DNA from 2 places in the Solibacillus sp. FSL K6-1126 genome. Region 2 is predicted to be linked to the other one. Evidence: predicted binding sites of a transcription regulator. Region 2 holds the regulator's gene; the other holds the start of a gene.
What was found. Region 2 encodes CtsR, which represses protease genes until heat stress. Its sites were predicted from a motif close to ATGGTCAATAAAGGTCAAACA; they were not measured.
Positions count from the first base shown of each region.

Region 1: a site for CtsR is predicted at 6,315-6,335, ahead of MHH44_RS04465 (ATP-dependent Clp protease ATP-binding subunit). Genes of this name have one in related genera too.

Region 1 is NZ_JBBOPD010000001.1:935,497-947,964, reverse strand. Features, by position in the region: gene trpS (tryptophan--tRNA ligase) at 1-360, shown strand, start outside; gene fabF (beta-ketoacyl-ACP synthase II) at 606-1,847, opposite strand; gene MHH44_RS04475 (beta-ketoacyl-ACP synthase III) at 1,965-2,900, opposite strand; gene MHH44_RS04470 (YjzD family protein) at 3,347-3,544, shown strand; gene MHH44_RS04465 (ATP-dependent Clp protease ATP-binding subunit) at 4,166-6,295, opposite strand; gene MHH44_RS04460 (metal-sulfur cluster assembly factor) at 6,470-6,778, opposite strand; gene MHH44_RS04455 (prolyl oligopeptidase family serine peptidase) at 6,841-7,605, opposite strand; gene MHH44_RS04450 (Cof-type HAD-IIB family hydrolase) at 7,708-8,514, shown strand; gene MHH44_RS04445 (alpha-amylase family glycosyl hydrolase) at 8,569-10,023, opposite strand; gene MHH44_RS04440 (YisL family protein) at 10,425-10,793, opposite strand; gene MHH44_RS04435 (fumarylacetoacetate hydrolase family protein) at 11,004-11,906, opposite strand; gene MHH44_RS04430 (DUF418 domain-containing protein) at 12,046-12,468, opposite strand, start outside.
Region 2 is NZ_JBBOPD010000001.1:15,432-27,899, forward strand. Features, by position in the region: gene MHH44_RS00095 (acetate uptake transporter) at 1-257, shown strand, start outside; gene radA (DNA repair protein RadA) at 327-1,700, opposite strand; gene MHH44_RS00105 (ATP-dependent Clp protease ATP-binding subunit) at 1,941-4,385, opposite strand; gene MHH44_RS00110 (protein arginine kinase) at 4,382-5,479, opposite strand; gene MHH44_RS00115 (UvrB/UvrC motif-containing protein) at 5,476-6,018, opposite strand; gene MHH44_RS00120 (CtsR family transcriptional regulator) at 6,031-6,495, opposite strand; gene MHH44_RS00125 (DUF4870 domain-containing protein) at 6,698-7,003, opposite strand; gene MHH44_RS00130 (hypothetical protein) at 7,125-7,337, opposite strand; gene MHH44_RS00135 (globin-coupled sensor protein) at 7,503-8,816, shown strand; gene MHH44_RS00140 (acyl-CoA thioesterase) at 8,876-9,364, opposite strand; gene MHH44_RS00145 (aldehyde dehydrogenase family protein) at 9,429-10,859, opposite strand; gene MHH44_RS00150 (DUF4003 family protein) at 10,891-11,865, opposite strand; gene MHH44_RS00155 (DUF779 domain-containing protein) at 11,984-12,340, opposite strand; gene adh (aldehyde dehydrogenase) at 12,358-12,468, opposite strand, start outside.

The sequences.
Region 1 (12,468 bases), 920 kb from region 2:
AAAGAAATCGAAAAGAAAATCAAATCCGCTGTAACAGATTCTGAGGGAATCGTTAAATTTGATATTGAAAACAAACCGGGTGTATCGAACTTGCTTATTATTGAATCTGCACTATCCGGTACAGCGATTGCAGATTTAGAAGCAAAGTATGAAGGCAAAGGCTATGGTGATTTTAAAGCTGGAGTAGCGCAGGCTGTTATTGACCATTTAACACCAATTCAAGAACGCTATTATGCACTGATTGACTCACCGGAACTTGATGAAATTTTGGATGAGGGTGCAGTAAAAGCGAATGCCATTGCCTCTAAAACACTCAAGAAAATGGAGAACGCGATGGGCTTAGGCCGTAAACGACGCTAATCATCCCACCAATAGCAACAATCAGCAGATACAACTCTGCTCCATGTACAATGTACAGTAATACAGCATGCCATGAATAGCCGAGCGTGCGGTAATTCAAGTATAGAATCATATTACTGATCGACATGACACTGAGCCCATAAAAAAATAAAAATAGTACGAAGCGTGTCAAAACACCATCCTTCGTACAACTATACGAAAAACGAACGTGCGATAGAAGAAGCACGTTCGTTTTTTGTCATTTATTAATCTGTATATTTTTTGAATAATAAACAAGCATTATGTCCGCCAAAGCCCAGTGAATTGCTTAACGCATATTCAACTTCCGCTTTTCGTGCGGCATTTGGTACATAGTCCAGGTCACATTCCGGATCCGGATCCTGTAAATTCATTGTCGGCGGCAAAATACCTTCCTTCAATGCAAGTACCGTAAAGATTGCCTCAATCCCGCCTGCTGCACCTAATAAATGGCCTGTCATACTTTTCGTTGAACTCATCGCCAATTTATAGGCATGGTCACCAAAAACAGTTTTGACTGCCTGTGTTTCAAATAAGTCATTATATGGTGTACTCGTACCGTGGGCATTAATATAACCAACGCGGTCAGGAGATACTTGTGCATCATCGATCGCCATTTGCATCGCACGTGCTGCACCTTCACCGTTTGGAGCCGGTGCTGTAATATGGTGGGCATCCCCTGTTGAACCATAACCAACGACTTCTCCGTAAATTTTAGCACCGCGCGCTTTCGCATGTTCATATTCTTCTAAAATTAAAATCCCTGCACCTTCACCTATAACGAAGCCGTCACGGTTTTTATCAAATGGACGTGATGCAGTAGCCGTGTCCGGATTTAACGATAACGCTGTGTTTGCACTGAAGCCTGCAACCGCCATTGTTACGATCGGCGCCTCTGCTCCACCCGTAATCATCACATCAGCGTCTCCACGTTCAATTACTTTAAACGCGTCACCAATCGAGTTAGTTCCCGATGCACAAGCCGTTACGGAACAAGAGTTGACCCCTTTTGCCCCAAGATAAATCGATACTTGACCTGAAGCCATATCTGGAATCATCATTGGTACGAAAAACGGGCTTACACGTCGAACACCGCGTTCCTGGAAAGTTAAAAACTGCTGCTCATGCGTTTCCATTCCGCCGATTCCTGACCCGATCCATACACCTACGCGTGGCGCCATTTCCTCTGAAATAGTCAAGTTGGCATCTTTTGCAGCCATCATTGAAGCAGCGATCGCATAATGTGTAAAGCGGTCCATTTTGCGTGCTTCCTTCTTTTCAATATATTCTTCTATATTAAAGTCTTTTACTTCTGCCGCTACAGACACAGTAAACTTACTCGTATCAATTCGTGTTAATGGTCCAATACCAGACTTGCCTGCAATTACATTTTCCCAGGCTTGCTCTGCACTGTTTCCTACTGGCGTAACTGCACCGATTCCTGTAACAACAACTCTTCTTTTCTCCATTATTTAACACCCTTTTCTAAGTTAAGTTCTTTCCTCTATTTAAAGGTTAATTTCCATTTCAGTCGAACGCTTTCCAAAGGGAAAAATATTGTACCATTCCCCCAGGAGCCCAAGTTTTTATTTACCCCACTTTAATGCGAGCGCTCCCCATGTAAGCCCACCGCCGAAACCGACTAAAACAACGATATCATCATCTTTGATTTTACCAGACTCCAAATCTTCTACAATCGAAATTCCGATTGAAGCAGCAGATGTATTGCCGTATTTTTGGATTGTTTTCGACATTTTTTCCTCTGGCAAGTCAAGACGCTCTCTTGCGGCTTCCATAATGCGGATGTTTGCCTGATGCGGCACTAAATAATCGACATCTTCCTTTGTCATGCCTGCCTTTTCAATGACATTTACAGCCGATTCGCCCATTTGACGAACCGCAAATTTAAATACTTCACGACCATTCATCGCAATGTGATTTTTAGGATTTAAATAAAGATGCTTTCCGCCTGTTCCGTCAGCTCCTAGTTCGAAAGCCAGAATACCGCGCCCTTCCGAAACTTTTCCGAGAACGGCCGCACTTGCACCATCTCCAAAAAGGACAGCCGTGTTGCGATCATCCCAATCCACAATTTTCGACAGTTTTTCAACACCTACTACTAACACATATTCATAACTATTACTCTCAATAAATTGTTTAGCAATAGCCGTTCCATAAATAAATCCTGAGCATGCAGCGGACACATCCATTGCGCCACATCCCGATATTCCAAGTCGCTCTTGAATCTGACAAGCTACACTCGGGAAATTCTGATCCTGTGTAACGGTTGCCACTACGATTAAACCGATTTGATCTGGCGTAATACCTGCGTTTTCAATCGCTTGCACTGCTGCTTTATATGCTAAATCCGATGTTTCTTCATTCTCAGCGATAAAACGGTTTTCAATACCTGTACGAGAACGAATCCACTCATCTGATGTATCTAAAACATTTTCAAAATCCTTATTTGGTATAGCTTTTTCCGGAACATATTTCCCCATCCCTATAATACCGGCATTCATATAATAGCCCCCTTGTTTTCTCGTGAATCAAAAAATATAACTAATTATTAGTAGTTGGTACTAATTATAGAGCATAATTATTTTGAACACAATTAAAATTTCTGGAAAACGAGGAATTGGACATTTATTCTTGTTTTTCTCCCCATTAAATTGGCTATAATAACTGAGAAACATCGTAGAGAAATTGAAATGCGGATGGACGTTTATTACGTTTAAATTTTTTAATGAAACAATTGTTAAAAACGAACATTGTTAACGAAACAAATTCGAGCTAATCTTCTCTATTTTCCTGTTAATTACTACTTAAAAAAGCGATAAAAACAGGCATTTATGACAACTTGAAGAATAATTTGATTCGCCCTTTTAATTTCATGAAGGCTTGTGGTATGATATTGAAGATGTAATTTCACAATAACGTTATAAATAAGTTCAATGAGGTGAATTTGATGCAATATATCATTACGTTCTTTTGGTCATTCTTATTAGTTTCAATGCTAAACTATGTAGTAAGTTCTGTATTAAGTGTAGATTTTAACTTCATGAATGGCGTAATCGTATCATTAGTATTCAGCGTATTAGTTATTATTATCGCTGCAATCATTCCAAACGAATCAACTCCAGAAGCAGAAGCAGAGCATCATTAATAGATAACAAGGGGCTGTCCGGTAAAATTACTGGACAGCCCCTTGTTATTTACTGCCCTATTTGTTACGGCGCTTATCAACCTCATTTTTTATTAGAACGCTTCTATACAATATTAGAAGTTACATACTTGATATTAGAAAAGTTGGCTTGTTTATTTGAACAGTAGGACCTCTTATTAGAACAACCGACATTTATATTAGAACTTCCGGCTTTTATTAGAACTTCTTCATTTTTATTAGAACTTCAGTCAGCCTTATTAGCACATTAGGACATAGCTGCTTCAATTTCTTCTAAGATTAAGTTGAGTCATATTAATTTCTCCGAATGTTTTGGTCGCACAATACATTTATCCGAGAATTGATATGACTTTTCACTTTTACTCAATTATATATACATATCCCTCGCATACAAAAAAGAGGGTGGGACATAACCCAAAAATTGATTTCCATTTCGGGACGCTTTCCGCGGGCGTGGCCTGAGCCTGTAGTCTCAGGCGTCACGCTATTCCCGCAGGAGTCGCCCTCCATTCCAATCAATTTTATAAAATATCCGTTTCTTAATAAGGTTTTTCTCCTTAGCTTATGAAATTTCTACTTCTGTCCCAGCCCCTTTCTTCACCCTTAATTTGAATTTATAACCAGCTCTTCATTTTCCAATGCAATTGACAATGTTCCACCTGCTGCGACTTCTCCTTTTAACAATTCACGAGCAACAATCGTCTCTAAATGGCGTTGGACAAAGCGTTTTAATGGACGTGCACCGAATTGCGGATCGATCCCATGCTTCACAATCCAGTCGACCACTTCAGCATCCACAGACAATGTAATTTCCTGTTCGGCAACTCTGTCTTGAAGCTGCTTTACATATTTCCAAGCAATCTTATGGAAGTGCTCGTTCGATAAGGCATGGAACATAATAATATCATCCATACGGTTTAGCAGCTCTGGCTTAAAGTGTTGGCGTAATGCCGTTTGGACAAGCTGTTCTGATTCTTCTGATCCTTCCAGTAAAAACTGCGAGCCGATATTCGATGTCAAAATAATGACGGTATTCGTAAAGTTGACGATCCGTCCTTGGCTATCAGTAATGCGGCCATCATCCAGCACTTGCAGTAAAATATTCGCGACATCCGGATGCGCCTTCTCGATTTCATCCAAGAGTACAACGGAATACGGGTTGCGGCGTACCGCTTCTGTCAGCTGACCGCCTTCTTCATAGCCAATATAGCCTGGAGGTGCTCCGACGAGTCGTGACACAGAATGTTTCTCCATATACTCGCTCATATCAATTCGGATGAAATGATCTTCTGAATCGAATAATTGTGCGGCCAATGCTTTTGCCAATTCGGTTTTTCCGACACCAGTTGGCCCTAGGAACAGGAAGCTTCCGATCGGTTTATTCGGGTCTTTAATACCTGAACGTGCACGCCATACTGCTTCTGTTACATAAGTTACCGCATCGTCCTGACCGACTACCCGTTCATGCAGCGTATCTTTTAAACGGAGCAGCTTTTCGCGTTCACCTTCAACAAGCTTCGTTACCGGAATACCTGTCCAGCGTGAAATGATTTTAGCAATTTCCTCTTCCGTCACTTCTTCACGCAGCATGCGGTTACCTTCCGACTGTTTCAGCTGCTGTTCCAGCTCGGAGATTTCCTTTTCAAGCTGTGGAATTTTACTGTATTGGAGCTCACTTGCCCGCGCTAAATTATTGCCTGAAATAAATAAGTCATCGCGTTCGGCCTCCATTTTTTTCAGTTCATCTTTTTTATCGCGCACGATTTGCAAGCCGTTTTTTTCAAGCTCCCACTGTTCTTTCATCAATTTAATCGAAGTTTCCAATGTATCAATTTCATCAGTAATTATTTCAAGGCGCTTTTTGCTCGCGTCATCTTTTTCTTTTTTCAAAGCCTGCTGCTCAATTTTAAGCTGTGTAAGACGGCGCGTTAACTGATCCAGTTCCTGTGGCATTGAATCGATTTCAATACGGATCATTGCACATGCCTCATCAACGAGATCAATCGCCTTATCCGGTAAAAAGCGGTCTGTAATATAGCGGTTTGCCAGCTGGGCCGCTGCAATAATTGCGCGGTCATGAATGCGTACGCCACGATGATGTTCTTCAAATCGATCTTTTATACCGCGTAAAATGGATACCGTATCTTCAATAGAAGGTTCCCGCACCATTACTTGCTGGAAGCGGCGTTCCAATGCAGGATCTTTTTCGATATACATGCGGTACTCGTCCAATGTTGTTGCTCCAATACAATGCAGTTCACCGCGTGCAAGCATTGGTTTCAGCATATTTCCTGCATCCATTGCTCCGTCCGTTTTCCCTGCACCGACAATTGTATGAATCTCATCGATGAATAAAATGATGCGTCCTTCTGATTCTTTCACTTGTTTTAATACAGATTTCAGTCGCTCTTCAAACTGTCCGCGATACGATGCCCCGGCAATGAGCGCACTCATATCCAGTTCATAAAGCTCCGCATCTTTCAATCCTTCAGGTACATCCCGTCTCACGATACGCTGTGCCAATCCTTCGACGATTGCTGTTTTACCAACACCTGGTTCACCGATGAGGACCGGATTGTTTTTTGTTTTACGTGACAGAATACGAATGACGTTTCGGATTTCTTCATCTCGTCCGATAACCGGATCCATCTTACCTTTTTTTACTTGTTCAATTAAATTACGTCCAAATTGTTCTAATGGCGGACGATTATCTTGAGTTTGATTAAATTGCATACAGTGCACCCTTTCATTTAGTTTGACCTTTTTTGATTAATTCAATTATAAGTCAAAATTGGTCAAACAACAAATAATTACACCCGGATTCCTTCGCATATATGTTCGTAAAAAAAATCGATCACTTTGCCTTTATGCAAAATGACCGAATTTCTACTGATTTATTTACTTTTATTAACGAATACCTAATGCCATTTTTGCATAACGGGACATATTGTCTTTAGACCATGCCGGTTGCCAAACGATGTCAACTTTTACTTCTTTTACTTCCGGTAATTCACTAAGTGCAGTTGTTACTTGGTCAACAATTACCGGAGCAAGCGGACAGCCCATTGATGTTAATGTCATTGTAACAATTGCTAAGCCCTCGTCTGTTAAATCCACTTCATATACTAAACCTAAGTTGACGATATCAATGCCTAACTCAGGGTCAATTACGTTTTCCAATGCACCTAACATACTTTCTTTCATATCGTGATCAATTGCCATTTTTAAATTTCCCCTTTCGCCATGGTGTTATTGTTAATCATAGCAGAACGTATGGTTTATGCCAAACATTGCGCCATAAATTGCGTGACTTGCAAAATCCCATTTCTCGATACGGCATGGCCTGCTTTTTGTTCTGCCAAATAAGTAATATGTTTTGCTTTTTTTTCTTTTTCTAGTTGTTCAACATAATCTCGGCTCATATGATAAGGAACGACCGTATCGCGCTCACCATGCCAGAAAATAATTGGTTTGTTTGCCCATAGATCCTCATGCAGTTCCATATCGAATTTTTGCAGCATTTGAATCAGACCAGTTTGCTGTTCTTCAGACAATGGGAAGGTTACGCCCTTTTGCTTTAATTCCTCTACTTGATGAAGAGCCAGTTTCGTATAGCTTGTCGTTCCCATGCAAATACCTGCCGTTTCAATCCATGGATAGATTGCTAAACAGCCTGATGTGACGATTCCGCCCATTGAAGTGCCGGCAATCCCAACTTTGCTCCCAGCTAAGTTTTTCAGCTTCAATTCTTCATAAATAGTATGTACTTCTTCCACCGACTTTAATACAATTTTCCAGAAGTTAAAGTTCATCTGATCTTCCGTCAATTGATTCGAGCGCTCACCATGCAATAATGCATCCGGTAGTATAACGCGTACACCTTGCTGCACAAACTGATAAGCGTAATGTAAATTATGTTCCTTTGCGCTCAAAAACCCATGAAGAAAAATAACGACCGGTGTTTGCTCATCCATCGTTTCATCATATACATGCAGTAGTGGAATGGACTTCCATTGTTCTTTATTAACTATCAAATTACTCACCTCTTTGTTTACATTAGCAAAAATTGGTCAATGTTTCAAAACTTTGACGAATGCTAAATTTGCACGTTACAATTATACCCAGGCTAAAGGAGGCTTACTCTTATGAACGAACATTTAATTGTATTAGATTTAGACGGCACTTTATTGACGGACGAGAAAAAGATTTCTTTGCTGACAAAGGAAACGTTGTTGAAAGCAAAGGAAGCCGGTCATCAGGTGATGATTGCGACAGGACGTCCGTATCGTGCGAGTCAGCTTTATTATCAGGAGTTGAGTTTAACAACCCCGATTGTCAATTTTAACGGAGCCCTCATCCACCACCCTAAAAATCCGATGTGGAAAGCGATTCATACAACAGTCGATTTAAGCGTAGTCCACGATGTTGTAGAATCTGTTCATAAATATGAATACGACAACTTAATCGCCGAAGTAATGGATGATGTATATCTTCATCGTGAAGATGAAGGTGTGCTTCAGTTGCTGCATATGGGTAACCCCAATATTTTAACAGGCGATCTGAAAAATACATTAAAGGAAGACCCGACAAGTTTACTCATTCAAGCCGACGATGTTAATACACCGATTATCCGCAAGCATTTGCAGGATGTCCACGCTGAGCTGATTGAGCATCGACGTTGGGGGGCGCCTTTCCCAATTATCGAAATTGTCCATAAAGGGTTAAGTAAAGCGGTAGGGATCGACTATATCGCAAAAGAAATGGGCATTCCGCGCGAACGCATCATTGCATTTGGCGATGAGGACAATGACTTGGAGATGATTGATTACGCTGGTGTTGGGGTTGCGATGAGTAACGGAATTGACGATTTGAAAACAATCGCCAATGAAATTACGCTATCGAACAATGAAGACGGTATTGCGAAGTTTTTGCAGGACCGCTTGAAACTGTAACAGCTAAAATATAAACAGCCTGGAAAAGCATGTGTCTGCTTCTCCAGGCTGTTTTTATTGTGCTGAATTCTCGGCACGGCGTTTTTTCCCGCGCTTCATAATAACAATCATAAATGCTGTGTATAATACAACGACCAAACCAAGTGCCACAATGTAAGAAGTGTTAATCCCCCGCGCTTCAATCACCTGGTACACTTCCACCATTTCGCGGTCTAAAATAATCGCATAATTGCCGTCCTTATTTTCACGGATAATTTCACTGTTGAACATGCCGCGAACTTCTTTTCCTTCACCTAGCTCAGCTACCGGAATATGCACACGTTTTGTCTTACTACTATTATTAATGACAACAATCCATGTTTCCTCATCGGATTTGCGTTCGAATACAAGATAGCCGTCTTCATTTTCAAGCCATTTAAATCCCCCGTTACGCAATGTCTCGGAATCATTTCTTAATGACTGGAGCTTTCCTACATAATCGGCTAATTCTGAATCCGTTTTAAAATTGTAGTATTGGTGTGCTTCAACACCCGCTTCCCCATTCATCGCAATTTCAGAACCATATTGCACTACTGGTACACCTGGAAGTAAGAGTGTGCTCGCGATGGAAATTTTACTCCGTGTCGGCGGATACATACCTTCCTCTGTTGCCGCCAATGTGAAGCGATCCGACCAGATCGTATCCGTCATCGACAAAACCGGTGTCCCTGAAAGCATTTCCTCGATATGAGGCTCTAGTACAGTCGTATTTAAATCGACATTTTTAAATGCATTTGTAAAGTTTGAAGCAGTATCACTGTAAAATTTCGCGTCAAAATTTGCATCACTTTCCGCATTCGCAATTGTATAAGCACCTGCTGCTTTTAACTGCTCGATAAAGCGATTTAAAAATGCAGTATCGGCTTGTTCAATATTCGTCAAACGAACCCCATCTAATTTATATGTACTCACAAATTGTACAGCACTGTTGATCAGTTCATTCTGTACTTCTTCATTCGTTAAGTCCCACTGTATTTTCCCATCGTTTTCAGATGCTGCAAATCCTTGTTTTTCTGAAAGTTCATGGTTTGGACTTACATTGGAAATAGGGAAATCTACCATTATTTTGATGTCACGTTTTTGATAAGCCTCGACCATTTTTTTAAATTCCTCGCCTGTACCAAATCGGTGGTCAAACATTGTGTAGCTCGTTGGCATCGATCCATCATATTTTTCAGTCTCAAATACAGAGCCAATCGAAAGCATCGTATACCCCATATTTGCGACATAATCGATTTTCTTCAGCAAACCATTGAAATCCCCGCCTGCAAACATCGTCGGGTCCTGAGTATTTACTGTATCATCATCATTTTTACCGGTACCATTAAAGAAACGGTCCACTAAAACGTCATATATACTTTCATCTGCAATCGTACGCTCTTCTTCCGCATTTGCAACAGCAGCAACTGACAATGAAGTCGAAAGCAGCACACCCGCAGCCAATGTACGAAACCATTTATTAAATCCCATTTATTTCCCTCTCTTTCATATACAGTCCAACGTCATTTTACCAAAAAAGGTACAAACGTAGCTACCTTAAAAAGTTATTTATAGGAAATTCGGCAAATACGTGACAAAAATGTGTATGGATTGTTACATAAGGTTAGAAATTGGTGGCGCGGTGTCTTTTAGTAGAAGTTTTCATAGTAACTTCCGGGGATATTAGAACTTTGGGGGGTGAAATGTAGAACGATGGGCCGGGAAAGTAGAACAATTTGGATCTAATGTGGAACATTTCTCCCTTAAAGGAGAAAGATTTGCGACGAATGTAGAAATTTCCAGAGATAATGTAGAACCTCTCACCGCTGCCCTTACGCCATACAAAAAAGCGTGTAAAAAGCCACCTCCACTTTTTACACGCTCAACCTTTATTAGAAGTTTACACCGATACCCATGCTTAAGCCTAAGTATAATGTGATTAATAGAACGATACCGAATAGTACCCAGAACATGTTGACAGATTTGCCTTTGTTTTTGCGTACTAGCACCATTTCCATAAAGCCGATTACTAAAATACCAAATAAAACTTTCATATCATAGTTCATACCGCTTTCAGAAATCTTGTCGCGCCATTCCAGGAATAAAGACAACCCTGTAACGATTACTAAAATATACATTACACGTAAGATCATGTGTACTGCTTTCATCTTTTTGCCGGATAATGCAGCGATAAAGAATAATATTAATGCTATTACCCAAGTCGTGATGTGCATATGTGTCGTACTAGTTAAGAAATCCACGAATTTTCCACCTCTTCTATTTATTCTCTACAGCCAATATCCTACCATGTAAAGCCCTATAAATTCAATTGAATCTGCCAAGTGTTCTATGAGTTGTCATAAAAAAACGAAACTTTTCCGCAAAAAAGCAGTAGATTTCCCTATACCAGAAAATCTACTGCCTATTAATAGCAAATCTAGCAATCTGCAGCTATGAATATCCTAATTTCATTAAGCAAATCGGTTTGCTAAAGTCCCGATTCCTTCAATTGCAATTTTCACTTCATCGCCTGCTTTTAAAAATTGCGGCGGGTTCATCCCTTTTCCAACTCCGGCCGGCGTACCTGTTAAAATAACATCGCCTGGCTCTAATGTGACATATTTAGAAACTGTCTCAATAATTTCGGAAACGGAAAACAGCATATCTTTTGTCGAACCGTTTTGACGTACTTCACCATTTACTTTCGTCACAATGGACAATGCATGCGGATCAGGAATCTCATCTTTTGTTACTAAATACGGCCCCATTGGACAGCTGCCTTCCAAGCTCTTGCCTAAGAAGAACTGTTTATGCTTCTCCTGTGCATCACGGGCTGTAAGATCATTGGCAATTGTATAGCCGAACACATAATCAAATGCCATTGCTTTTGGAACATTTTTTCCGCGTTTGCCGATTACGACAGCCAGCTCTCCTTCATAATCAAGAGAATCCGTCACATCTGCATGCACAGGTAATGTTGATTCATCCGGGGCAATTGCAGTTGGTGACTTTGTGAAGACAACGATATGTTCCGGTGCCTTTTCTGCACCCATTTCACGGGCATGATCACTGTAATTCTTACCAACACATAAAATATTTTTCGGTGTACGAGGAACTGGCGACAGCCATTCAATATCAGAATAAGCCAGTTTGAACTGAGCACCATCTTCATGATTCTGAGCTGCCTCTACTAATTTACGAACTTGTTCAACAAATTCATAGCCATGTGCAATCCCGTCAATAATTGTTTTCGGAAAGTCTTTTAGTACATTAAGTTGGTTTTGGATTTCGATAACATCCCAAACTGCCTCTTCTTTTTTTACTTTTGGGCCAAACTTTACTTGTTCGTTTACTTTAAATGATAACAATTTCATAACGTGGAGCACTCCTTCTGTTTTTTTACATCATACATTAAAATAAAAACAATTGCCTTACTTTTCTGACAAAAAGGGACTTAATACGTAAAACTAAGCGTTCGGCGCATAAAACTTTTTACAATTCCGTAATCTTTGTTCACGATTTACGTTCTGCGGGTTTGCCGTAAGTAAATCTTTTCAGCAACGCTTCAATCGGCCCTTGATTATATTTTGAGAAATAGATTTCCGCAAACAGTACTTGGATGACGAAAATTCCGACCGCCATATAAATCCCCATCTGCACATCTACTTTTCCATATAAACCGAATCCCCAATTGTAGAACAGTGCCGTACAAATGACGGACTGCATCAGATAGAGCGTAAGAGACATACGGCCAGCCTTTGCAATTGGCGACAGCATTTTTACAATGACCGGCAATTGTGTCAGCAATGTTATGACTGCCATATAGCCTATCGCCAGCATCGGTCCGCCAATGTAAACTTGCAAGTATTCATTGCCGAATGTTTGGTCACCGGCAATTGGCAAGCTCTTCATATAAAGTCCACCGCCCATACCAGC
Region 2 (12,468 bases):
AAGTTCTATTCGCGATCTTTGTAATGATCGACTTCTTATTTATTGGTCTGGCATTAAGTTCATTTGGCATTATGGAGCACGGTATGCATTTATTAGCAGCCTACTCTGAATTAATCATTGCTCTTTTATCACTTTACGGTGCAGGTGCTAATGTATTGAACAAGCATTTCGGCTTCAATTTCTTACCGATTGGAAAGCCTTTTGGTATTTTCACAAGAGAAGCATTTTTAAAGAAAGAAAAAACAGTAAAAGCATAATTTAAAGAGGCATGGAAATTTTTAACTTCCCATGCCTCTTTCTTGTGCGGATTATTATGAATTCGTTCACTATAAATTTTGGAAAGATTCCCGCAGTGCATCACTGATTGTTTCGACACCGACGACTTGTATGTCCGGCGGGAATTCCCAGCCCCCAATATTAGAAGCTGGAATAAAGGCGCGTTTAAACCCTAACTTTGCCGCCTCCTGTACACGTTGCTCAATTCTGGAAACACGACGTACTTCACCCGTTAAACCCACTTCACCGATAAAACAATCTGTCGGACGTACTGTCTGATCTTTAAAGCTTGATACAATACTTGTTAAGACAGCTAAATCAATCGCAGGCTCATCCAGTTTCACACCACCCGCAACTTTAATATACGCATCCTGTGCCTGAAGCATCATGCCCATACGTTTTTCCAATACCGCCATTAAAAGCTGAACACGGTTTTGGTCAACCCCGGTTGCCATACGCTTCGGATAATTGAAACTGGTTGGTGTAACAAGCGACTGTATTTCTACCAAAATTGGGCGTGTCCCTTCCATCGATGCAACAATTGTTGAACCAGGGGCACCTTGTGAACGTTCCTGTAAGAACAGCTCGGACGGATTCAATACTTCCTTTAATCCCCCATGGAGCATTTCAAAAATTGCAATTTCATTTGTAGAACCAAAACGGTTTTTCTGACTGCGTAAAATCCGGTGGTTATGGTGACGTTCCCCTTCAAAGTAAAGCACCGTATCTACCATATGTTCTAAAATACGCGGACCGGCAATCTGTCCTTCTTTTGTAACGTGACCAACAAGGAAAATAGCGATATTTTTTGTTTTTGCAATACGCATTAATTCTGCTGTACATTCACGTACTTGTGACACACTGCCCGGCGCACTAGTAACTTCCGGATGGTGCACCGTTTGAATCGAATCGACAATGACAAATTTCGGTTGGACTTCATCGATTGTTTGATTTAAAAATTCCAGATTCGTTTCCGAGTAAATATAAAGCTCTGGTGTATGGACACCTAAACGTTCAGCACGCAGCTTCGTCTGACGTACAGATTCTTCACCGGATATATATAAAACACGTTTCCCCTGATTAGAAAGAAGTGCAGATACTTGCAGTAGTAATGTCGATTTCCCGATACCCGGATCACCGCCTATCAGCACGAGTGAACCTGGTACAATACCGCCTCCGAGTACACGATTAAATTCATTCATTTCTGTAGCGATACGTGTTTCTTCTTGTACTTCCACATGGATAATAGGGGTTGCTTTTGTAGCCGTTGTAGAATGCTGGAACGCCCCGCGTGGCCCTTTTGAGATGACTTCGACTTCTTCATTCATCGTATTCCATTCGCCACAGCCAGGACAGCGCCCCATCCATTTTGCTGCTTCATAGCCACAGCTGCTGCACATAAATTTAGACTTCTTTTTTGCCATTTTGCTAGCTCCTTCGAATGTTTGTTCCTATAATTGTACACGAAACAAAATTGAATACCCACTAATCCGTCGCAAAATTCTTTTTCGGTTAGCTTCTCATACATATAACAATTCCTGTACATCCCGTTTAATTGCGTATGTGTAACCGGCGCGTTTCGCTTGTATATGCCACCAGTACCCAGCAACTTCAGTCTGCATAAAAAAGACGAGGCAGGAACTATCCCGACTCGTCTGGTTTTACTAATTTGTTGCTACTTTTTCTTGTGTACGTACGACAAACTCATCATTTACATAGTCAAGTACGACTGTTTGAGTCTTATCCAATGTACCTTTTAACAGTTCTTCGGATAAGCGGTCTTCCACATGTTTTTGTAATGCACGACGTAATGGACGCGCACCATATTGTGGATCATAACCTTCTTCTGAAATTTTCTCAAGCGCTGCATCTGTAAGCTGCAGTTCGATATCCTGCTCTTTTAGACGTTTCTTTAATGAATTCGCCATTAATGATACGATTTCTTTTAAGTGATCCTTCTCTAATGAATGGAATACGATCATTTCATCAATACGGTTTAAGAACTCTGGACGGAACGCCTTTTTCAGTTCTTCCAGCATTGTGCTCTTCATGTCTTTATCTTTCGATGCATTTAAACCGGCGCCGAAGCCAACATGTTTGCGGTATTTCAGTGCATCTGCCCCAACATTCGATGTCATAATGACAACTGTGTTACGGAAATCAACTACACGGCCTTTTGAGTCAGTTAAGCGGCCGTCTTCCAACACTTGTAATAAGATGTTGAATACATCCGGGTGCGCTTTTTCGATTTCATCCAGCAGTACAACTGAATATGGTTTACGACGAACTTTTTCTGTTAATTGACCGCCATCATCAAATCCTACATAGCCTGGAGGTGAACCGACTAAACGAGAAGTCGAATGTTTCTCCATATACTCGGACATATCTACACGGATCATTGCATCTTCATCACCGAACATTACTTCAGCAAGTGCTCGTGCAAGTTCCGTTTTACCGACACCAGTAGGTCCAAGGAAGATAAAGGAACCGATTGGACGTTTTGGATCTTTTAAGCCGGCACGGGCACGACGGATTGCACGGGAAATTGCTTCTACTGCTTCACCTTGACCAACTACGCGTTTGTGTAATTCTTCTTCAAGATTTAATAACTTCGCAGATTCAGCCTGAGCAATTTTCGAAACAGGAATTCCCGTCCACATCGCTACCACTTGTGCAATATCGTCTACATATACTGTAGATTCTTCTTTGCCTTGTTTTTCTTTCCACTCTTTTTTCAATTGTTCAAGCTCTTGTTTAAGCTTCTGCTCCGTATCACGCAATGCAGCAGCTTTTTCAAATTCCTGTCCTGAAACAGCAGCATTCTTTTCAGACTTAATGCCTTCCAGCTTATCTTCTAACTCTTTTAAATTAGGTGGAACAGTATAAGAGCGTAAGCGCACTTTTGAACCAGCCTCATCAATTAGGTCAATTGCTTTATCCGGTAAGAAACGATCCGAAATATAGCGATCTGATAATTTTGCTGCTGCTTCTACCGCTTCATCCGAAATTTTCACACGGTGATGTGCTTCATAACGGTCACGCAAGCCATTAATAATTTGGATTGTTTCTTCAACAGATGGCTCATCAACTTGGATCGGTTGGAAACGACGCTCTAATGCTGCGTCTTTTTCAATATATTTGCGGTACTCATCCAATGTAGTTGCGCCGATACATTGCAGTTCGCCTCGTGCCAATGATGGTTTTAAAATATTCGATGCATCAATCGCACCTTCTGCACCACCTGCACCGATCAATGTATGAAGCTCATCGATGAATAAAATAATATTGCCGGCCTGACGAATTTCATCCATCACCTTTTTAAGACGGTCTTCAAATTCCCCACGATATTTTGTACCTGCAACAACTGTTCCCATATCGAGCGTCATAACACGTTTATCGCGTAATGTTTCAGGTACTTCATTATTGATGATTTGCTGTGCCAATCCTTCTGCAATGGCCGTTTTACCTACACCCGGCTCCCCGATTAGTACCGGGTTGTTTTTTGTACGACGTGATAGTACTTCTACAACACGTGTAATTTCTTTAGAGCGGCCGATAACCGGATCAAGTGAACCTTCACGCGCCACCGCTGTTAAATCGCGGGCTAAACTATCAAGTGTTGGTGTATTTACTGTTTGCGTCATACTGGAATTACCGCTAGTGTTTGAGTCATTGTTGCCTAATAACAATAAAACTTGTTGGCGGGCTTTATTGATACTTACACCTGTATTCGCCAATACGCGGGCAGCAACGCCTTCACCTTCACGAATTAAAGCTAATAAAATATGCTCTGTTCCGACATATGCATGCCCTAATTTACGGGATTCATCCAATGAAAGTTCGATTACCTTTTTAGCACGTGGTGTGTAGTGAACGATAGGACCTACATCTTCTGTGCCTTTCCCAACAAGTTCCTCAATGCCGGTTTCGATCATTTGAGGGCTAATATTAATTGCTTCCAAAGCTTTAGCGGCAATTCCGCCACCTTCACGAATTAAGCCAAGTAAAATATGTTCTGTTCCGATTTCTTTATGCTTAAGACGAATTGCCTCTTCTTGAGCAAGTTGTAATACCTTTTGAGCACGTTGTGTGAATCGATTAAACATCATAGAAAATCCTCTCCTTTTTCCCCATTGTTTGTAGCTTCATCTTGCTCGTTTAACTTTTCTTGCAACAGCTTCGCACGATACATGTCGCGTTCTGCTGGTTGTAACGTAGTACCAATATATTGCTGAATGAGTCCAGGTTGCATAATAAGCATGCACTCATTTAGTTTACGCTGTGAAATTGCTTCTAATAATCCTAAACTTACCCCAAGACGCACATTTGATAAACAGCTTGCCGCTTCTTCACTCGTTAAAATTTTTGCGTACTTTAACGTACCGAGTGAACGGCTTAAACGGTCTTCCAACGCGGAGGGGGCACGCATCAATAAATTTTTGCGTGCAAGCTCTTCTTTTTTGATAACTTGCTCGACAACATCCTGAAGCTCCTGTAAAATCGTTTCTTCTGATTTACCTAGTGTAATCTGGTTCGAGATTTGATAAATATTGCCTAAATTTTCACTGCCTTCCCCATATATACCCCGCACAACCATTCCTAATCGTGTCATCATCTGAATTAATGGATTCATCTGTTTCATCATTGTGAGTGCAGGTAAATGGAGCATGACAGATGCTCGAAGCCCTGTTCCGACATTTGTTGGGCAACTTGTCAAATAACCATAGCGGTCTTCATATGCGTAATTAATTGACTTACTTAAGTAGCGGTCAATATTACGAGCCTTATCAAATGCTTCTTTTAAATTCATTCCTTGCGTAAGACTCTGTATACGAATATGATCCTCTTCATTTACTAATATGCTAATGGATTCATCTTTTGTTAAAAAAAATGATCCAATTTTTTTTCTTCGTGCCAAATTCGGACTGATCAAATGCTTCTCCACTAAAATTTGGCGTTGTAAAACGGGCATATCTTTTATTTGGAAATAAGAAAACTGATACGGGTTGTCATCTAAAGATAATAATGACTGCATCATTTTTTCTTCGATCATTTGTGCTTCCTGTTCTGTAAAACTAATCGGAAATCGAGTATTGGCAATATTACGAGCAAGCCGAATGCGCGTGCTAATGACGATATCTGAATCGCTTTCGTGCTGCATCCAGCTGGGACTGGCATTCGTTAAAAAATGCTCGATGTTCATGCGTTCCCCTCACCTTCCTGTTTTATTTTACTTTCCAATTCCCTAACTTCATCACGGATGGAAGCTGCATCCTCAAAACGCTCTTCCTCAATTGCTTGCTGCAGTGATGAACGGAGCTCTTGGATTTGTTGTTCCACTTTTTCTTTTGAAGGTCCTTCTTCCACATATCCTACATGCTGAGTACCTGCCTGCAGACGTTCAAGTAGCTGTGGTAATTGCTCACTAAATGTTTCGTAACATTGACCGCATCCAAATTTGCCTTGCTTTAAAAACTGTCGGTACGTAAACCCACAGGATGGGCAGGATTTTGGGCTGGCAGTATTTGTTGTCGTGCTTTCTTTCTTTGCATTCACAGGTACAAAATTAAACCAATTTGAAATAAGCTGCTGAAGAGATGCAGGCTCTTCATTTACGTCAAATTGAAATGGATGAAATTGAGTTGCACATACTTCACAGTAGTGACGCTCGACTTTTTGACCATTGTGAACTTGAGTAACGGTAACATTGGCATGACGCTGTTTACAATGCTCACATATCATAATAATCCACCTCTACTTTTCAAAAGAAATCGTTTGTAGCATTGCGTGCATAATCCGCGCTCTTAGCTGATCACGCAATGGTAAAGCTACCTGTAATGTGACACGATCTAAAGCGGCCTTCATAATGCTTGCTTCTCGCTCTGTAATGATATCCTCTTCCAATAAACGGAAAATAATACGCTCAGCATTAGTTTGGGCTATGGCGTTACCTATTTGTGTTTCCATTTCGTCCAGTAAATTTTTCTTAGAGTGGATTGTTACACGCAAAATCCGAATATAACCGCCACCACCCCGCTTACTCTCTACATAGTAGCCATGCTCGGTCGTGAAACGCGTATTGATAACGTAATTGATTTGGGAAGGAGCACAGGCAAATTGCTTTGCTAATTCATTTCGCTTTATTTCAATATGTCCCTGTCCCTCTAATTCAATAACTTCCTTCAAATACCCTTCAATTATGTCAGATATATTCCTCATGCTGTCTCTCACCTCTCATCAACTGACTTTGACTATCTTTGACTTAAATATACAATATTTATTTTTCGAAATGCAACTAATCACTCTTGTTTTAGGTTTCCCTATTTTCACATTAATAAATCCCTATTTATGTAAAAAAGCGGTAAGGTGTTTTTTAAACAAACCTTACCGCTTTTATAAACTTTGCCAAGACGAGGATAAATTATACCCAGCGTCCGACGATTGGATAATTCCAGTGCTGATCAGACAATGCTTTAACAATACCGATGATCGGTGCAATCCAGAAGATGGCTAAAAATACTAACAGGAATGGTAAACCAATTAATATAACTGAAAGGACACCTGCAATCGCTATGAAGATACCGAATACGATTTGGAAAAGCAATGCTTGAATCGCGGTACGCTTTACTTCATCTTCAGAACTTATTAAGAAAAACAGAATCGGTACTAGGAACGGCGCAAAGAATGCACTGGCATGAATGATGATTTTCGACCATTTAGATTCCATTTGTTATCAACCTCACTTTAGTTTATTAGCTTATTTACGGATAATATTCGTAAAAGTTTCATAGAGAGGGCAAAAAATCCCGAATTTTTATTTCGAGATTTCCGGTCATGTCTGTATTTGGTCAATATGGGCCTCTATCTTTCGGGTTGTCCCCTTCTTGTGGAAATAAGAAGTAGGAAATAATCGCCGTTAAGATGGTTGCTCCTATAACTATTAAAATTCGGTCACGGTCGCCTACTTCTGCATAATTGTTTACAAGCATAATATACGATGCGATCGCCACCCCAAGTGACAATGGTATAACAAATTTCAAACGCCCTTTATGAAACTTCATTAATACAACGCCTTTCACTATTTACTGCATCCATTTTAATTAGTTATTATATTACCTCATATACAAATTACTGTAAATTTTTTATCCTTATAGAATAATACTGATATGATCCGATATAAACAGTAATAGAGTATTATTTAATAAATAGACGAAACGAGGAAGAACATGGGTATTCTGTTTTCAAGAGCGACAAAAGTTTCAAACAAGCCATATTTTGATATAGCTAATTATGCACAGCAAGTAAATCTGGATGTTTCAACCTATCCTAACTTACACAAACAGATTGAGTTGCTAAAATTAACGAAAGAGGATTTAGCTGTAATTAAACAGTTAGAACCTTTTGCACAACAGGTTGTCCCGAATATGGTGGAAAAGTTTTACGGTGCAATCAGTTTAAGTCCGGAACTCGTAGATATTATTGGGAGTTCAGCTCGAATGGATCGTCTAAAAGGTACATTAACGAAGCATTTAGAAGCGATGTTCAACTGTAATATCAATTCACATTATATAGAAGAGCGACAAACGATTGCGCATGTCCATGTCAAAATCGGACTTCAATCCAAGTGGTATATCGCTTCATTCCAATCGCTAATGACAACGTTTATCGACTTCATCAGTAAAATAGAAATGTCGAATATTGACATGGCTAAAGCAGTTGATGCTTTTTCAAAACTCATTAACTTCGAGCAACAGCTTGTCATTGAAGCATATGAAAAAGAAGAGCAACGAATTCGTACTGAAAGTTTAGATGTAAAATACAGAATTGTAGAGCGAATTCAACATACTGCACAAGAGTTAACGCATATTAGTGATCAAACAAATGCATCATTACAGGAAATTGCGAGCCAATCAGAAGAAATTGCTTCCAATACAAAACAAGGTTTAAATTTAGTAGCGGAAACAGAAAATAAATCAACAACAGGTACTACATATTTAATTAACCAGACAGCAATCATGACCAACATTTTGGATCGTGTGGATACACTTGAATCGTCAATGGTTAAACTCCGTCAATCGTCTAAAAAAATTGCCGAAATTGTAGGATTGGTAACAGGTATTGCTGATCAGACAAACTTGCTTGCATTAAATGCATCGATTGAAGCAGCACGTGCAGGTGAACACGGAAAAGGGTTTGCCGTAGTAGCTGATGAAGTCCGAAAGCTTGCTGAAGAAACTAAAAATGCGGTTCAAAACGTCTCTCATTTAATTAAAGAAACCGAACTTAGTATTTCACAAATGTCTGACTCTGTTTCTAGTGTAGATGAGCAAGTAAAAATGAGTGTTGATACGCAAAAAAGCCTGGCGGATTCCTTTACATCGATTACAGAAGCGGTACATGGAATCAAAACGCAATATGAAAACACGAATGAAGACATTCATGCCATTTCTTCTGTTATTACCGGTTTGACACATACAACGAATGATGTAATGACATCATCAGATTCATTGCTGCACATTGTCCAGGAACTGCATGATTAATTTTGCTTAATACCAAAAAGGGATATCAACTGGCATTTCGCCTTTGATATCCCCTTTTTTTATGCACGACGTTTTTTTGATAATGCACGTTTTTGTTTTCGATGTTCCTGACGAATTGGGCCTGTTTCAAATAAATGACGTTCGAAATCCGTCTCCGGTTCAACTCCCGGCACTTCTTTCGGCTTGCCATTTTCGTCAATTGCGACCATCGTTACGAAAGATTCAGTCGTTAATTTCTTTGCACCTGTTTTAATATTTCTTGATACAACCCGTACATATACTTCCATCGAAGTACGACCTGTTCCAGATACAACAGCTTCCAGTTCAATCATATCACCTGCATAGGCAGAAGATACGAAGTCTACTGAGTCAAAAGAAGCAGTAACGACTTCACCTTGGCAATGTTTCATTGCTGCAATCGCAGCAATTTCATCAATATATGCTAACACTTTCCCTCCAAATATCGATTGATGATGATTTGTATCAGGAGGCAGTACTAATCGTGTTTGGATAGATTTTGAAAAGCTCATTGGCAGAGTATTTTTCATAATCTTCCTCCTTTCTAGACTACACTCCATGTTACTATTCGGAAGATGGAAGTGCTAGTACAAACTATTCATAATTCAACTTCATTGTAATAAATTTTAAATCGGTCATTTCTTCTACTGCATACTTAATGCCTTCTTTACCATATCCGCTCATTTTGACGCCCCCATACGGCATATTATCTACACGGAATGTTGGAATATCGTTAATGATGACCGCACCTGCTTCAATTTCTTCCGCGGCCTTCATTGCATCTGTTAATACATTTGTGTAAATACCAGCATTTAACGCAAGCTCCGATTCATTTACAAGTGCAATTGCTTCGTCCAGCGTATCATATGGCACAATGGAGACAATCGGCGCAAAAGTCTCTTGGCAAACAATTTTCATATCGGACTTCACATTCGTCATGACAGTTGGGGAGCAAGTACGCTCTGTAAATTCAGCTCCCGTTGCAACCGTTGCACCTTGCTGTTTCGCCTGTTCAATCCATTCTTTTATACGGCTAACTTCATCCGGGTGAATCATTGCACTCACATCCGTTTTTTCATTATGCGGATCACCGACAACTAGTTTCTTTGTCTCTTCTACAAATGCCTTTGTAAATTCTTCATAAATTGAAGAATGAACATAAATTCGTTGCAATGAAATACATACTTGTCCAGCAAATCCAAATGCACCGCCTACACAGCGTTTCATAATTTTTTCAAGCGGTGTTGAAGGCTCAACAATGAGTGCCGCATTTGATCCAAGCTCTAGTGTAATTTTCCGCAAGCCGACTTTTTCTTTAATCTTCAAGCCAACCGCACCACTACCCGTAAACGTCACTTTTTTCACAAGCGGATGTGTTACGAGTGTCTCGCTCAATTCCCCGCCGCTACCTGTCACGATTTGCAATGCACCGTCCGGTAAACCTGCTTCTTTGAAAATTTCCGCCATCGCAAGTGCACTTAACGGGGTTTGAGATGCAGGCTTTAGTACAACTGTGTTCCCTACAGCAAAGGCTGGACCTAATTTATGCGCTACGAGATTAAATGGAAAATTAAATGGTGTAATTGCCGAAACTACGCCTAAAGGTACTCGCTTTGTATAACCGATTCGATCTTTTACACCTGGTGCTGCATCCATCGGAATCGTTTCGCCTGTACTTTGTTTAGCCGCCTCTGCAGCAAATTGATACGTCGCAATAGTACGATCCAATTCAGTAAGCCCTGCAGAGATTGGTTTTGCCGCTTCATCTGCTAAAATTTCTGCAAGCTCGTTTTTACGTTCACGCATGATTTCCACGACTTTGTATAAAATTTCTGCGCGCTCATAAGCAGTCGTATTTTTGAATGATTTGAATGCTTGATGTGCGCCTTCGATTGCGCGCTCCACGTCCCCTGCCGATGCTTTTGCTACATTTGCAAGCAATTCTCCTGTATAAGGTGCCGTTAACTTACTTGTTTCATTTGTACTTTCCCAAATGCCGTTAATCCATAATTTTGTCTGTTTCATTTTATTCACTCCTTACTATTGTTTACCCAAATTAAAAAAATATATCGAGAATATCGATGGCAAGTAAAATTGGGATATCATCTATATAATCGCTCATCTCAAGAGCCTGCAAAAATAATAAACTATCATTGAAATGAGATAACAATTCGTTTTCAATTAACCTTTTCAGCACATACTGGGCAGCGGTCATTAAAGCATACGCTTGCATCCCAGTAAACATCGGGAGCTTAGCGAGTGCTCGTTCCATTTCAACAATTTCATCGACAACTTCCGATGAAGCCCCTACTAACGCCAGCAAAGCTAAGTATGGATAAGACCTTTTCTTCACTTTCACACCATTATTTAAAAATGACTGCTTCATCGCGACTACATAATCAACTAATACCGGCTGAAACTCCTCATCATACAATGGCAATAGCTGTGTCATTGCTTGCAAGGCATCCCCATTTTTAAAACCTTTGCCGTGCAAGGCATCATAGTATTTCCGCATTGTTTGAGCTAGCTTAACCGTATTATTTTGCTTTTTTGTCAGTAAAACTGCATATGGAATATCATCTTTACCGGTCAGGAAAAAATGATGTTTTTTCATTTCATCATGTAATGCTTTTGCTTTTCCAGCATGTGCTTCATCCACTAAAAAAAGGGCTGCGATTTTTTGATAGCTGTTGGATTTAAACCCTGCATTCAATAATGCCTTTTCATTTAACTTTAAACGATGAAGCTCCTGCTCAGGTTGTGGGTGCAATGCGAAATGGGCTAACATTTTATATGTTAAAACTGAATTATTTGATGGTGTAGAGAAAAACTCGAAAAATGATTGCCTTGATTTTTGATTATGTATTTCTTTTACATTCTTCTCAAATGCAGGGCCATTAAATGTTTCACGTGAAAATGTAAATTGTACCGCTAATGGTATCCTGGCAGCACTTTGTACGTCCGCACCGAAAAAAAGCTCCATCCGCTCATTATTATTTTTAAGTAATTGTATAAAAGTTGTTTGCTCCATCAGTACACCCTCCTTTCCTTGATTATACGCCTAAAATTTAAAAGTGAAAAAAATTTGATTTTTTCTCCACAAAAAAGAGGAATACTGATTGTTGAACCAGCATTCCTCTTTTACAACTTTATACTTGAAGCTCATCAAGCTCTTCTTTTGTGAAAGCCCGTGATCTAGATAAAAAGCGTTTTCCTTCGACGCCCTCTAACGAAAACATTCCGCCACGTCCATCGACGACATCAATAATAATCTGTGTATGCTTCCAATAATCATATTGGTTTTTGTGCATATAAAATGGACTTCCGCCAATATGACCGAGCAATATATCCTGGTTGCCGATAATTAAATCGCCATCCGGATAGCACATTGGAGACGAACCATCACAGCAGCCTCCCGATTGATGGAACATAACCGGGCCGTGGCGCTCTTTCAATTTCTCGATCAACTGTAGTGCTGCTTCGGTTGCTATAACGCGATCAACCAAATTCTGCACCCCCTCTCTTAGAAGAAGCCTAAGCGGTTTTCATCATAACTTACTAGCAAGTTTTTCGTTTGTTGATAGTGGCTTAACATCATTTTATGGTTTTCGCGACCAACACCACTCATTTTGTA